4 regions of the Streptomyces sp. NBC_00341 genome follow, and region 1 is predicted to be linked to each of the others. Evidence: riboswitches for the same ligand, from Rfam matches in the RefSeq annotation. Region 1 holds a riboswitch; each other region holds the start of a gene.
What was found. A riboswitch is a leader RNA that binds a small molecule or an ion and turns the genes downstream of it on or off. The one in region 1 is predicted to bind S-adenosylmethionine.
Positions count from the first base shown of each region.

Region 2: linked by a shared signal. The riboswitch ahead of thrC (threonine synthase) and the one ahead of OG892_RS37675 (glutathione S-transferase C-terminal domain-containing protein) in region 1 are both predicted to bind S-adenosylmethionine.
Region 3: linked by a shared signal. The riboswitch ahead of OG892_RS34445 (hypothetical protein) and the one ahead of OG892_RS37675 (glutathione S-transferase C-terminal domain-containing protein) in region 1 are both predicted to bind S-adenosylmethionine.
Region 4: linked by a shared signal. The riboswitch ahead of OG892_RS09795 (aminotransferase class V-fold PLP-dependent enzyme) and the one ahead of OG892_RS37675 (glutathione S-transferase C-terminal domain-containing protein) in region 1 are both predicted to bind S-adenosylmethionine.

Region 1 covers NZ_CP108002.1:8,463,351-8,466,540, forward strand. Annotated here, with positions in the region: gene OG892_RS37670 (ATP-binding cassette domain-containing protein) at 1-271, shown strand, start outside; gene OG892_RS37675 (glutathione S-transferase C-terminal domain-containing protein) at 256-1,110, opposite strand; SAM riboswitch class IV at 1,436-1,582, opposite strand; gene OG892_RS37680 (amino acid ABC transporter permease) at 2,137-3,141, shown strand.
Region 2 covers NZ_CP108002.1:5,002,088-5,005,277, forward strand. Annotated here, with positions in the region: gene OG892_RS22475 (trehalose-6-phosphate synthase) at 1-563, opposite strand, end outside; gene OG892_RS22480 (glucosyl-3-phosphoglycerate synthase) at 621-1,571, opposite strand; SAM riboswitch class I at 1,724-1,850, shown strand; gene thrC (threonine synthase) at 1,868-3,163, shown strand.
Region 3 covers NZ_CP108002.1:7,702,465-7,705,654, reverse strand. Annotated here, with positions in the region: gene OG892_RS34455 (cytochrome P450) at 1-62, opposite strand, end outside; gene OG892_RS34450 (cytochrome P450) at 59-1,354, opposite strand; gene OG892_RS34445 (hypothetical protein) at 1,557-1,949, opposite strand; SAM riboswitch class IV at 1,999-2,108, opposite strand; gene OG892_RS34440 (phosphocholine-specific phospholipase C) at 2,270-3,190, opposite strand, start outside.
Region 4 covers NZ_CP108002.1:2,199,829-2,203,018, reverse strand. Annotated here, with positions in the region: gene OG892_RS09805 (ubiquinol-cytochrome c reductase cytochrome b subunit) at 1-182, shown strand, start outside; gene trpD (anthranilate phosphoribosyltransferase) at 309-1,373, shown strand; SAM riboswitch class IV at 1,458-1,575, shown strand; gene OG892_RS09795 (aminotransferase class V-fold PLP-dependent enzyme) at 1,748-3,163, shown strand.

The DNA.
Region 1 (3,190 bases):
CTACGTCCTCGACGAACCGACCACCGGCCTTCACCTCGCAGACGTCGAGCAGCTGCTCGGCCTGCTCGACCGGCTGGTGGACTCCGGGAAGTCCGTCATCGTGATCGAACACCACCAGGCGGTCATGGCGCACGCCGACTGGATCATCGACCTGGGCCCCGGCGCCGGTCACGACGGCGGCAGGCTCGTCTTCGAGGGCACCCCCGACGACCTGGTCGCGGACCGCTCCACCCTCACGGGCGAGCACCTCGCGGCCTACGTGGGAGCCTGAGGCAGCGAGTCGACGGCGGCCGCCCCGCCCGCGACGTCCGGAGCCGTCGGAGCCCCTGGTGTCTCCGGCATCTGCGGTGTATTCGGGAAGGCGGGGTGGCCGCAGAGGCGGCGTACGTACTCCCGGAGCCGGGCGCGGTCGCCGAGGGCGTCGACCGGGCCGAGATGGACGAGCGCCACCCACAGGTCCACATCCCCGGCCGTCAGCTGCTCGCCCAGCGCGTAGGGGCGCCGGGCGAGGGACCGGTCCAGGAGGTCCAGGGCCGCAGAGCGCTCCGAGGACCCCGCGTGCGGGGTGACGTCCCGGTCCAGCAGCTCGCGCAGGGCCTCGATGCCGTCGGCGAGCTCCGGCGGGCGCAGCGCCGAGGGACAGGCCTCGTCATGGCCGGAGAGCAGGCCTGCCAGATCGCGGAGTATGTCGGGCGTGTGGTTGCTGACGATGCGTCCGCTCCAGCGGTCGCACAGCGCGGGCGCGGTCAGCGGCCCGTCGTAGTGGTGCAGCGTGGCCTCGTACGCGCCGCGCAGCGAGGCGTACGCCTCGGGTGTCCCGGCGGGGTGCCCCAGGAACGTGGTGGCGACCGAGTCCCGGAGACCGAGCAGGCCGAGGGTGATCGAGATACGCAGCGAGCGCGGACAGCCCGCCGACAGGAACAGCTCGTAGCGGTGCGGAGCGGGATAGAAGCCGCCGGCCAGACCGACGCCGATACGGCTGTGGATACGGGAGGAGGGTACGGCGATCTTGGGACGGGGATGCGTGGCGCACGGACTCGGGCCGGATGAGATCGAGCCGCACGTGAGGGAGTTGCCTGTGCTGGAACTGCGCGAAGCTGTCTCGGGCATGACACTCCTGTGGAGATCCCGGTGGGAACGAGGTAGCCGCCGCCTTGTGGGCACCAGCGGCCGGATGGGGAACGGCTGCGCTCGCGCACCGGTCCGAATCACGACAGCGCGGGCGTGCACGCGTCATCGAGACCGTGCGGACCTGTACGCGTCATCGTGACAGCGCGGACCTGTGCGCGTCGTCGCGAACCGTGCGGACCTGTACGCGTCCGGTGTTCCGGGCTAGTAAGCGCTGGAGACACGCAGCAGGTCGATGTGCAGGCGCCTCGTCAAGCCGTTCCTGGACATGTCCCACCCGTCCCGACTCCGGGGCCCGCGAGACGCGGGACCACGCTTGCCCCGCCGCACCGGCGGGACCCGGTCGTCACCCGGGGCACCCCGTCGCGGTGGAAGGGTTGCCTGCCAGCGGGCCGGGGCCGATGGACCCCGTGAGCAGGACGGATCCCGCACGGGGGCGCTGACAATCGTGACCGTCCACGTCAGTTTCGGTGCGCCGGGTGACGCCGTCAAGGAGGCCACAGGGGCCATCTCGCCTGTTGGTCACCCGCGTTGACATTCCTGTCGGCCCATGCATAACTTGCGGCGCGGAACGGCTCCGGGTAGCGGCGATACGCCCGGCTTGTCGGCCGGCGCCCCAGCACACCGAGGGGTGCCGCAGTTGAGGACCGGACGGTGTCCGGCAGACGCGAGGCCCCGCGGGGCGGATCGGTGACGGTGAGAGCGATGCACGCAGCTGAGGGGATGGCTGCCTGGCGGTCCCGAGGCCGCGTCGTGCTCTGCGCGGACCGCTCCGTCGACCTCCAGCGTGTCAACAGCGCGCTGTGTACCGCCGCTTGTCGCGCTCTTCGTCAAGGCTGACGGCCCTCTGACTCCCTGACGTCCACCGCTGCCGCGGTGCGTCCCCTCCCCGCCCGGCCCCCTGCTCCGCGCTGTGCTGCCCGCGCCCTGCCGCGTCGTTCCCGACGACCGGCGTGGCGAGGCGCTGCCGTCCGCGGTCCGGGCCGTCCGCATCCGCTGGAGCCCTCCGTGAGTGAATCCCCCGGCGTCGCTGTGTCCTCCGGGTCAGCGCCGCCCGCCGAGGCGGCGCCCCGCCCCGGGCCACCCGTCGTGCCGAAACCGCCGGTCCCGCAGCGGGTCCGCCCGCTGCTTCGGCCCGGACGCTGGATCGTCACCGTCGTCGTCCTGGTGCTGGTCGCCCAGATCGTCCACGGGCTGGTGGCCAACCCCTTCTACCAGTGGGACCGGTTCCAGTACTGGTTCCTGCGCCCCACCATCCTTGACGGCCTGCTCGTCACGCTCGAAGTCGCCCTGTTCAGCGCCGTGCTGGGGCTTCTCGGCGGTGTGCTGCTGGCCCTGGCCCGGCTCTCCCCGAGCCCGGTGCTGCGCGCGGTCAGCTGGGTCTACACCTGGCTGTTCCGATCGGTCCCGCTGATCGTGATCCTGCTGTTCCTCTACAACTTCAGCGCGCTCTACCGGACGCTGAGCGTGGGAGTGCCGTTCGGCCCGGCGTTCTTCAGCTTCGACGAGTCACGCCTCGCCACCGACATGGCCGTCGCCGTCATCGGTCTCAGCCTGAACGAGGCGGCGTACGCCTCCGAAGTGGTGCGCGGCGGCATCCTCTCCGTCGACCAGGGCCAGCACGAGGCGGCAGCCGCCCTCGGCCTCCCGAAGCGGTACCGGTTCGCGAAGATCGTCTTCCCGCAGGCCCTGCGCTCCATCACCCCGAACTACGTCAACCAGCTGATCGGCCTGATCAAGGGCACCTCACTGGTCTTCTACGTCTCACTGCTCGACCTCTTCGGCTCCGTACAGAGCATGGGCAGCACCTACCCCGGCGACATCGTGCCGCTGCTGCTGGTCGCCACCGCCTGGTACCTGATCCTCACCAGCGTGGTGTCCGTCATCCAGTTCTACGTCGAGCGGTACTACTCGCGGGGCGCGCTGCGCACCCTGCCGCCCACACCGCTGCAGAGGCTGCGGACCGGCCTGGGCGATCTGCGGGCACGGGTCCGGAAGGAGACAGCGATATGACCGCGGAGGCGACGACCGGAACAGCGGAAGCGGCCGAGCCCGCCGGTAC
Region 2 (3,190 bases), 3.5 Mb from region 1:
TCGTCGGGCAGCATCCGGAAGTAGTCGACGGGCGCCCACGGGGTGTGCGAGAAGTGGCCGATGCGCAGGTCGGGGCGGAGCTCGCGGAGCATGCCGGGCACCAGCACCAGGTGGTAGTCCTGCACCAGGACCGCCGCGCCCTCGCCCGCCTCCTCCGCGAGCGCCTGGGCGAAGGCCCGGTTGTAGGTCTCGAAGGACGCCCACTGACGCCGGAACTCCGCGTCGAAGACGGGCTCCACGGGGGTCTGGTAGAGCAGGTGGTGGACGAACCAGAGCACCGAGTTCGCGATGCCGTTGTACGCGTCGGCGTGCACGTCCGCGTCGATGTCGAGCATCCGTACGCCCGGCTCACCGACGCCGCGCCGCACCGCCTCGCGGTCGCCGTCACCGAGCGCGGCGCAGACCCACATCTTGTCGTCCACCGCGCTCAGCCCCGAGACGAGCCCGCCCCCGCCCCGTTTCGCGTCGAGCGAGCCGTCCTCGTTCAGTGCGTACGAGACCGGACCGCGGTTGGACGCGACGAGTACCTGGGCGGCGGGCTGGGGGGCGTGCTCGGAGACCATGCGCGGAATCTAGCCCGATCCCGAACGGTCCAAACGTGCGTGCGGCCGCGGCCTGTCTCAGGCGGCGCGGCGCGAGACGTACTCCTCGATCTCGCGCATCGGCGGCCGCTCCTGGGTGTCCACCGGGTAGGTGCGCGGTACGAAGCCGTTCTCGCCGCGCTCGAACTGGGTCAGCTCCGGGCGCACCAGATGGCCGCGGGAGAGCCGCAGCGACGCGGTCCGGTAGATGGCCGCCGCCATCCGGCCGAGCGCCCGGCCGTCCTGGTGGCGGTGTTTGCGGACGCCGACGTCGACCTGGGCCAGCGCGTCCAGTCCGACCGTGTGCAGGGCGTCGACGAGCAGCCCCAGCTCCACCCCGTAGCCGACCGGGAACGGCAGCTGTTCGAGCAGTGAGCGGCGTACGGCGTACTCGCCGCCCAGCGGCTGGACGAAGCCGGCCAGCTGCGGCCAGTGCAGATTGAGCAGCGGCCGTGCCACCAGTTCGGTGACCCGCCCGCCCTGGCCCGCGGTGTCCCCGAGCGGACGGTCGTACATCGCCTTGACGAACTGCACGGAGGGGTCGGTCAGCAGCGGGCCGACGATGCCGGAGACGAAGTCGGCCGAGAAGTCCTTCAGGTCCGCGTCGATGAAGCAGACGATGTCACCGCCGGTCACCAGCAGTGACCGCCACAGCACCTCGCCCTTGCCGGGGACGGCCGGCAGCCGGGGCAGGATCGCGTCCCGGTGGATCACCCGGGCGCCCGCCCGGCGGGCCAGCTCCGCGGTGTCGTCGGTGGAGCCGGAGTCGATCACCACGAGTTCGTCGACCAGCCGGACCTTCTCCATGAGCTCGCGCCGGATCGTCCGGACGATGTCCCCGACCGTCGCCGCCTCGTTCAGCGCGGGCAGGACGACACTCACGCTCCCCCGGCGCGGGTCGCCGCTCCTGGCGGCCAGGAGCTGCTCCAGCGGGCGGTCGGCGCACGACCAGGAACGCCTGGTCAGCCAGCGTTCGACCTCTTCCAGCACGGTCGATACTCCCTGTATGTGATCCATCTCGCGGTTCGGACGACTATCTCAACAGTCCGGTGCTTCGGTTACAGTCTGAACAACGCAGATGGCCGTGGCATGCCGGGGTCCATCTGCCGATAAACGCCTGGATCGATGGTCCAGTGCCATAGCGCTCATCCAGAGGGACAGAGGGAACGGCCCGTTGAAGTCCCGGCAACCATCCCGCCGACCGCGAGGTCAGGTGGGGACGGTGCCAATTCCGTCTTGTGGCGAAATGCGTCACAAGGAAGATGAGGAGAAAGGGCCTCGCCATCATGGCTGTTGAGACTGTTGCAGCACCTACCGAATCTTCCGTGGACCTCGGTCCCGCCGCGGCACTTTCCTGCCGCGAGTGCGGAGAACGATTCCCGCTCGGTCCGCTTTTCGCCTGTGCGACCTGTTTCGGGCCGCTCGAAGTGGCGTACGACCTGCCGACCGGCTCCCCGGACGAGCTGAAGAAGCGCATCGAGGCCGGACCGGACAACATCTGGCGCTACGCGCCGCTGCTGCCGGTCCCCTCCGACGTCGCGGACAAGCCCAACATCAACCCGGGCTTCACCAAGCTGGTCAAGGCCGACAACCTCGCCCGTGAGCTGGGCGTCACCGGCGGCCTGTACGTCAAGGACGACTCCGGCAACCCGACGCACTCCTTCAAGGACCGCGTCGTCGCGATCGCCGTCGAGGCCGCCCGCGCCTTCGGTTTCACCACGCTCTCCTGCTCCTCCACCGGCAACCTCGCCGGTGCGGTGGGCGCCGCCGCCGCCCGCGCCGGTCTGCGCTCCTGCGTGTTCATCCCGCACGACCTGGAGCAGGGCAAGGTCGTCATGGCCGCGGTGTACGGCGGTGAGCTGGTCGGCATCGAGGGCAACTACGACGACGTCAACCGGTTCTGCTCGGAGCTCATCGGAGATCCGCTCGGGGAGGGCTGGGGCTTCGTCAACGTCAACCTCCGCCCGTACTACGGTGAGGGCTCCAAGACGCTCGCGTACGAGATCTGCGAGCAGCTCGGCTGGCGGCTGCCCGACCAGATCGTCATCCCGATCGCGTCCGGCTCGCAGCTCACGAAGATCGACAAGGGCCTCCAGGAGCTGATCAAGCTCGGCCTGGTCGAGGACAAGCCGTACAAGATCTTCGGCGCCCAGGCCGAGGGCTGCTCGCCGGTCTCCACCGCCTTCAAGGCCGGTCACGACGTGGTCCGCCCGCAGAAGCCGAACACGATCGCCAAGTCCCTCGCCATCGGCAACCCGGCCGACGGCCCCTACGTCCTGGACATCGCCCGTCGTACGGGTGGTGCGGTGGACGACGTGAACGACGAACAGGTCGTCGACGCGATCAAGCTCCTGGCGCGCACCGAGGGTATCTTCGCCGAGACGGCGGGCGGTGTGACGGTGGGCGTGACGAAGAAGCTGATCGAGGCCGGCCTGCTCGACCCGACGCTCACCACCGTCGTCCTGAACACCGGTGACGGCCTCAAGACGCTGGACGCGGTGGCCGCCACCTCGCAGGCGACGGCGACGATCCGTCCGAGCCTGGACGCCTTCCGCGCCGCCGGCCTCGGCACCGCCAGCTGATCCCACCCGAGACTCCAGGAAGGGCAC
Region 3 (3,190 bases), 760 kb from region 1:
TCGATGACGACGGTTCCGCCGTCCGGGGTGGCGGCGTGCGCGGCGGCGTGAGGGCAGTTCACGAGAGGTCTCCTGTCGTACGAACGGGGGTGAACCGAACGGGCAGCGCGGTGTTCCCGCGCAGGAACGCGGAGGGCCGTCGCACCAGGTCCGCGACGGGGACCCGGAGCTCCAGGTCGGGCAGGCGGTCGAGCAGCACCTCGATGCCGGTACGCGCGATGGTCTCCGCGATCTCCTGAGCGGGGAAGGGGCAGCGGTACTCGCCGTGGCTGAAGGCGAGATGGGCGCCGTTGCCGCCCTGCGCGGAGGAGCCGCCGCCGGTCAGGCTCTGCCGGATCAGCGGATCGGTGTTGGCGGCGCCGAGCCCGAGCAGCAGCATGTCCCCCGCCCTGACCGGCCGTCCGCCGAGCCGGGTGTCGCGGGCGGCCCAGCGTCCGGCGAGGATCTGCGTCGGCCCGTCCTCCCAGAGCACCTCGTTCATGGCCTCGGCCACGCTGCGCCGGCCGCCCGCCATCGACTGCGCGAACTCGTCCTCCGTGAGCATCAGCCGCAGCGAGTTGCTGATCCAGTCGGCGGTGGTGAGGTGCCCGGCGGCCGTGATGGCCATCAGGTCGAGCATGTACTCCTCGTCGGTGAAGGCCTCGGGGAACGCGAGCATCCGGGAGGTCACGTCGTCGCCGGGGGCGGCACGCTTCGCGGCGACGAGTCGCGCCATGTGCTCCCCGAAACGCCGATGGGCCTCCTGCGCGCCCGGACCGCCGTCGGCCAGGTCCTTCAGCACCCGGGCGATGGAGGCGCCCTCCTCGTCGGGGAATCCGACCAGCCGCGCGAGGACCAGGACCGGAAGGGGCTCGCAGAAGTCGGCGACGAGGTCGGCCGTGCCCCGGCTGCACACGGCGTCGATCAGCCGGTCGGCCAACTGCTCGCAGTGGCTCCGGATCTCGAACGGGTCGGCCCCTTCGAGGGCGGGTCCGACCATCCGCGCGTGGCGCCGGTGCTCGTCCCCCGCGCTGAAGTAGATGGACGGCAGCGGCCGCCCGACCATGGGCAGCAGTGGCCAGTCCTGCGGGATGTTCTCCCACTGGTTCCACAGGCCGACATCGCGCGGGAACAGCTCACCGTCACTGGTGACCTGATGGAGTTCCCGGTAGCCGATGACCAGCCAGGCGGGGAACCCGCCCGGCAGTTCGACGGGAACGACCGGCCCGTGGTCCCGTCGCATGGCGCGGTAGACGGACTGCGGTTCGGTCTGGAACGAGGGCCCGCTGAGGGGTACGGCCCCCTGCCACGCGTGCGCGGGGCACTCCGGAGGGGGCGAGGCGGGCTCGGGCTCTGTGGAGGAAGGGCGCGTCATCGTCCTGACTTCTGTGGCGGAAGCGTCACGCGTCACGATCGTGCGGTCAACGCACGCCCACTATAAGGATTTTATGTGACACCACAGCGGTCAATGACGATCAAATGTGCGCTCGGAATGAAGCAACCGGTCGACATCTCACGACAATTGACGACCGACTCCAGGTACCGACTCCGAGTACCGACGTCGGACAGCGACTCGGCTACGAGCGCCCGGGGCCCGGGCGCCCGCACAACTCTCCCGCCTCAAAGGCGACGTTGACCAGTCCGGCGACCCGGTCGGCACCGGTCACGAGCTTGAGCGCATGCCAGCGGGAGAGCCAGTACACGCGCCCCCGGTGCCCGGCGAGCGTCTCCCGGAGCGCGTCCGGAGCGTGTGTCCACACCCGTGGAAGGGTGCCCGCGTAGTCGAACGCGGCACGCAGTCCGATCCAGCCGTCGTCCCGGACGTCGTCCGCGGTCAGCAGTATCTCGACGGCCTGACCGGGCTCCTGCCGACACTTCTTGGCGTGGATCCAGTGCACTTGGTGGCCTGCGGCGTACCGCTCGCAGTCCTCGCTCCGCACAGAGCCGTGCTCGGGGAGATGACGCAGCATGGCGAGTCCCGCCTTCCGGGGATGATGGACCCCGAGCGCTCTGCACCGCGGTCCGCTGTTCCCCGTACCTCGCGCACGGGGCAGGTCGTCACCCGGAGCACCCGCAGCGGAGCGGGGTGCCGTCCAGCAAGCCGGGGCTGCGCACTGGAACTCATGACCCGGCAAAAACCCTAACGCACCGAGCGGGCGCGCCCCGACACACGGGGCCGCCCGCCCGACGGTCGGTCAGGAACGCACGGGCAGGGCCGGACCCGGCCCGTGCGTCCCCACCGCTCTCCGATGACAGCCCGGCTGCCGCTCACCGCTCCCGGGCCGGCCGGTCAGCCGGTGACCAGGCCCGGGTCGCTCGTTCCCGCCTCACCCGTCTCGACGTGTCCGGCGAACCGGCGAAGGAAGGTGGCGTCCGCGTCCGAGATCACCTCGATGTCATACCAGCGCTTGCTTCCGCGCAGGTCAACGGTGTGCTTCACGGTCGAGCCGGCCCGCACCGCGAAGGTCTGCGCCCCGCCGCCGTAGGCGTCCGCGTTGCGCACCGTCAGCTGGACGGTCTCCGTGCCGGCCTGGGTGAGAGTCAGTTCGAGAGCTCCGCTCGCCGGGTTGTGACGCGCCGTCACCTCCGGCCCGGCCGACTTGCCGGGACCCCTGAAGGTCCGCAGGAACCCGTTCGGACCGTGGACCGTGAGGTCGGTCACGCCACTGGAGTAGGCCGTGTTCCAGCTGTCGGAGAGCGACTTGCCCGCCTCTGTGGTGTAGGTCCAGGGCCCGTCGCCGCGATTGCCGGACGTCACCAGGAACTGCGCTCCGGCCGCGTCCCCGCCACTGAAGGTGAGCTGGTACTTCCCGGTGCCCGGGTCTGCCGCCCCGTCCACGAGCGGCGCGTACCGCAGTGGCCGGGTGGGCCGCGTGCCGGACTCCTGCTTCGGCACACTGCCGGAGACCGGCGGCACCGGAACGTAGTCGGGGTGCCGCTCCCCGTCCGGCGGCGCGTATGCGTCCGTGGAGGGCAGCGAGGCGGGCGCGGTGTCCGTCGTGCGGAAGTCGAAGGCCGAGGTGAGATCGCCGCAGACAGCACGCCGCCAGGGCGAGATGTTGGGCTCGTGCACACCGAAGCGTTCTTCCATGAACCGGATGACGGAGGTGTGGTCGAAGACCTCGGAACACGCGAACCCCCCGGTGCTCCACGGGGACACGACCGTCATGGGCACGCGCTGCCCGAGCCCGTACGGCCCGGCCGCGTACCG
Region 4 (3,190 bases), 6.3 Mb from region 1:
AGCAGTACGCGCCGGTCGAACTCGGCCCGCTGGTCGACGAGAACGGCGTCAAGCGCAAGGTGTCGCCGATCGAGAAGACGCGGGCCAAGCTCAGCAAGAGCTTCTACGGCGAGAACAGCCAGATCGCCAAGGCGTCCCCCGAGGAGTACAAGGAGATCACGGAGGGCCACGGCCACCACTGATCACCTGAACTGATCGCCACAGCAGGAGCCCCGCCCATCCATACGATGGACGGGGCTCTTCGCTGTCCCCGGCGCTCGATAGGGTGGACGCATCCCTTTATCGGCTGTGGACCCCAGGAGCGGACCATGAACGTTGTGACCCCGGTCGGCGGCGACAGCGTGGCGGCTCGTACCTGGCCCGGCGTGCTGACCCCGCTGATGCGCGGCCAGGACCTGAGCGCGGACGACACCGCGTGGGCGATGGACCGCATCATGAGCGGCGAGGCGACCGACGTGCAGATCGCCGGCTTCGCGGTGGCCCTGCGCGCCAAGGGCGAGACGGTCATGGAGGTCACCGGTCTGGTCCGTGCGATGTACGAGCACGCCACCACGATCCACGTGCCGGGCCGCACGGTCGACATCGTCGGCACCGGCGGCGACATGGCCAAGACGGTCAACATCTCCACCATGTCCGCGATCGTCCTGGCCGGTGCGGGCGCCAAGGTCGTCAAGCACGGCAACCGCGCCTCCTCCTCGGCCAGCGGCTCCTCCGACGTACTGGGCAAGCTCGGCGTCAACCTGGATCTGCCCCCGCAGCGCGTCGTCGAGGTGGCGGAGGAGGCGGGCATCACCTTCTGCTTCGCGGTGAAGTTCCACCCCGCCCTGCGGTACGCGGCGAAGGCGCGGGCGGAGCTCGGCGCGCCGACCACCTTCAACATCCTGGGTCCGCTCACCAACCCGGCCCAGGTGCGCTCCCAGGCCATCGGCGTCGCCGACCTGCGGATGGCGCCCATCGTCGCGGGCGTCCTCGCGGAGCGCGGCAACTCCGCGCTGGTCTTCCGCGGCGACGACGGCCTGGACGAGCTGACCACCACCGCGACCTCCCGGGTCTGGGTGGCCCGCGACGGCGTCGTGCGCGAGCAGGCCTTCGACCCGCGCGACGTCGGCCTGGACCTGGTACCGGTCGAGGCGCTGCGCGGCGCCGACGCCTCGTACAACGCCGATGTGGCCCGCCGGCTGCTGGCCGGGGAGACGGGGCCCGTACGGGACGCCGTCCTGCTCAACGCGGCGGCGGCGCTGGTCGCGCTGGAGCCGGGGGAGGGCACCCTTGAGGAGCAGCTCGCCGCCGGTATGGCGAGGGCCGCCGAGTCCATCGACTCCGGGTCCGCCGGGCGCGCCCTGGAGAGATGGGTCAAGGCCAGCAACGCCTGAACGCACGAAATAGCCGAGCGGGGCGCAGTCCAGATCATGGACTGCGCCTTGCGCGTTCCCGCACGTATGGCAAGATGCTGGGCAGGTCATGAGTGACAGCGACTACGGCCCCGGCCCGCTGTCCGGCAACCCTCCGTCCGTGGCGGGGTGCCCCGGGTGAAGACCAGGCCGTAGGCAGCGAGGTCTGCGGCAAGCGCGGACCCCTCGACGTCGTGAGATGTCCACCCGTGGGGTCCTGGTCCTCAGGGAGCCTCTGTGAGCAAGCGAATGCGATAGGGCTTTTCGGCCCTCCTCCGCACACCCTTTTTTCTTCCTCCGTGCTGCCGCGTATCCGCAGGCACGCGGAATTCGCCTGCCTGTTACGGGAGTTCGTCATGTCTGTCTTCACCGCTGCCGCCGACCAGTCCATTTGTGCCCCGCTGCCCGTTCTGGGCAAGGATGTGACGGTTCCGCTGGTGACCGGCGGTGAGGTCACGTACGCCGCGCTCGACTACGCCGCCAGCGCCCCGGCCCTGCAGCGGGTGTGGGACGACGTCGCCGCGTACGCGCCGTACTACGGCAGCGTCCACCGCGGTGCCGGCTACCTCTCGCAGCTCTCCACGGACCTCTTCGAGTCCAGCCGGGTGACCGTCGCGGAGTTCCTCGGCTGCCGCGAGGACGATCAGGTGATCTTCACCCGTTCGACCACCGACTCGCTCAACCTGCTGGCCGCCGCGGTGCCCGCCGACTGCCAGGTGTTCGTCTTCGAGACCGAGCACCACGCGTCCCTGCTGCCCTGGCGCGACGCCCGGGTGACCTACCTGAACGCCCCGCGCACCCCCGCCCAGGCCGTCGCCACCCTGGAGCGTGCGCTGGCCGACCGCGATCCTTCCCCAAGCTCTCAGCTTCGTTCGAGCAGGGGAGGCCCCATTGGCCCCGCGCTGGTCTGCGTCACCGGTGCCTCCAACGTCACCGGTGAGCTGTGGCCGGTCAAGGAGCTCGCCGCCGCCGCGCACGCCCACGGCGCCCGCATCGTGCTCGACGCCGCCCAGCTCGCCCCGCACCACCCCGTCGACATCGCCGAACTGGACGTCGACTGGGTCGCCTTCTCCGGCCACAAGCTGTACGCGCCCTTCGGCTCCGGCGTGCTGGCCGGCCGCTCCGACTGGCTGCGCGACGCCGAGCCCTACCTGGCCGGCGGCGGTGCCTCCCGCAAGGTCGCCCGGCGCACCGGCGGCGGGGTGGACGTCGAGTGGCACACCACCGCCGCCCGCCACGAGGCCGGTTCGCCCAACGTCATCGGCGTCTACTCCATCGCCTCCGCCTGCAAGGCGCTCACCGAGGCCGGGTTCGACAGCCTGGTCGCCCGCGAGCAGCAGCTCGTCTCCGAGGTCCGGGCCGGACTGGCGGAGGTCCCCGAGGTCAAGGTGCTCTCGCTGTTCGGTGACGACGCCCCCCGCGTCGGCGTCATCTCCTTCGTGGTGGAGGGCTGGAACAGCTCGCACTTCGCCGCGGCGCTCTCCGCCGAGTACGGCATCGGGGTGCGCGACGGTCTGTTCTGCGCCCACCCGCTGGTGCGCACCCTGCTCGGCAGCGACCCGCAGGACGTCGGCGAGTGCGGCGCGCCGGAGGCGGAGCCGGGCGAGAAGTCGCTCAACGCGATCCGGGTCAGCTTCGGCGCCGGTACGCCGGACGAGCACGTCGAGCGCTTCGTACGGGCGGTCAAGGAGCTGGTGAGCGAGGGCGCCCAGTGGAAGTACCGCACCGAGGACGGCCGCTGCGTCCCGGACCGGGGCACCGCCCAGCACTGAGCCTCAACGCGTTCGGCCGGGTACGGA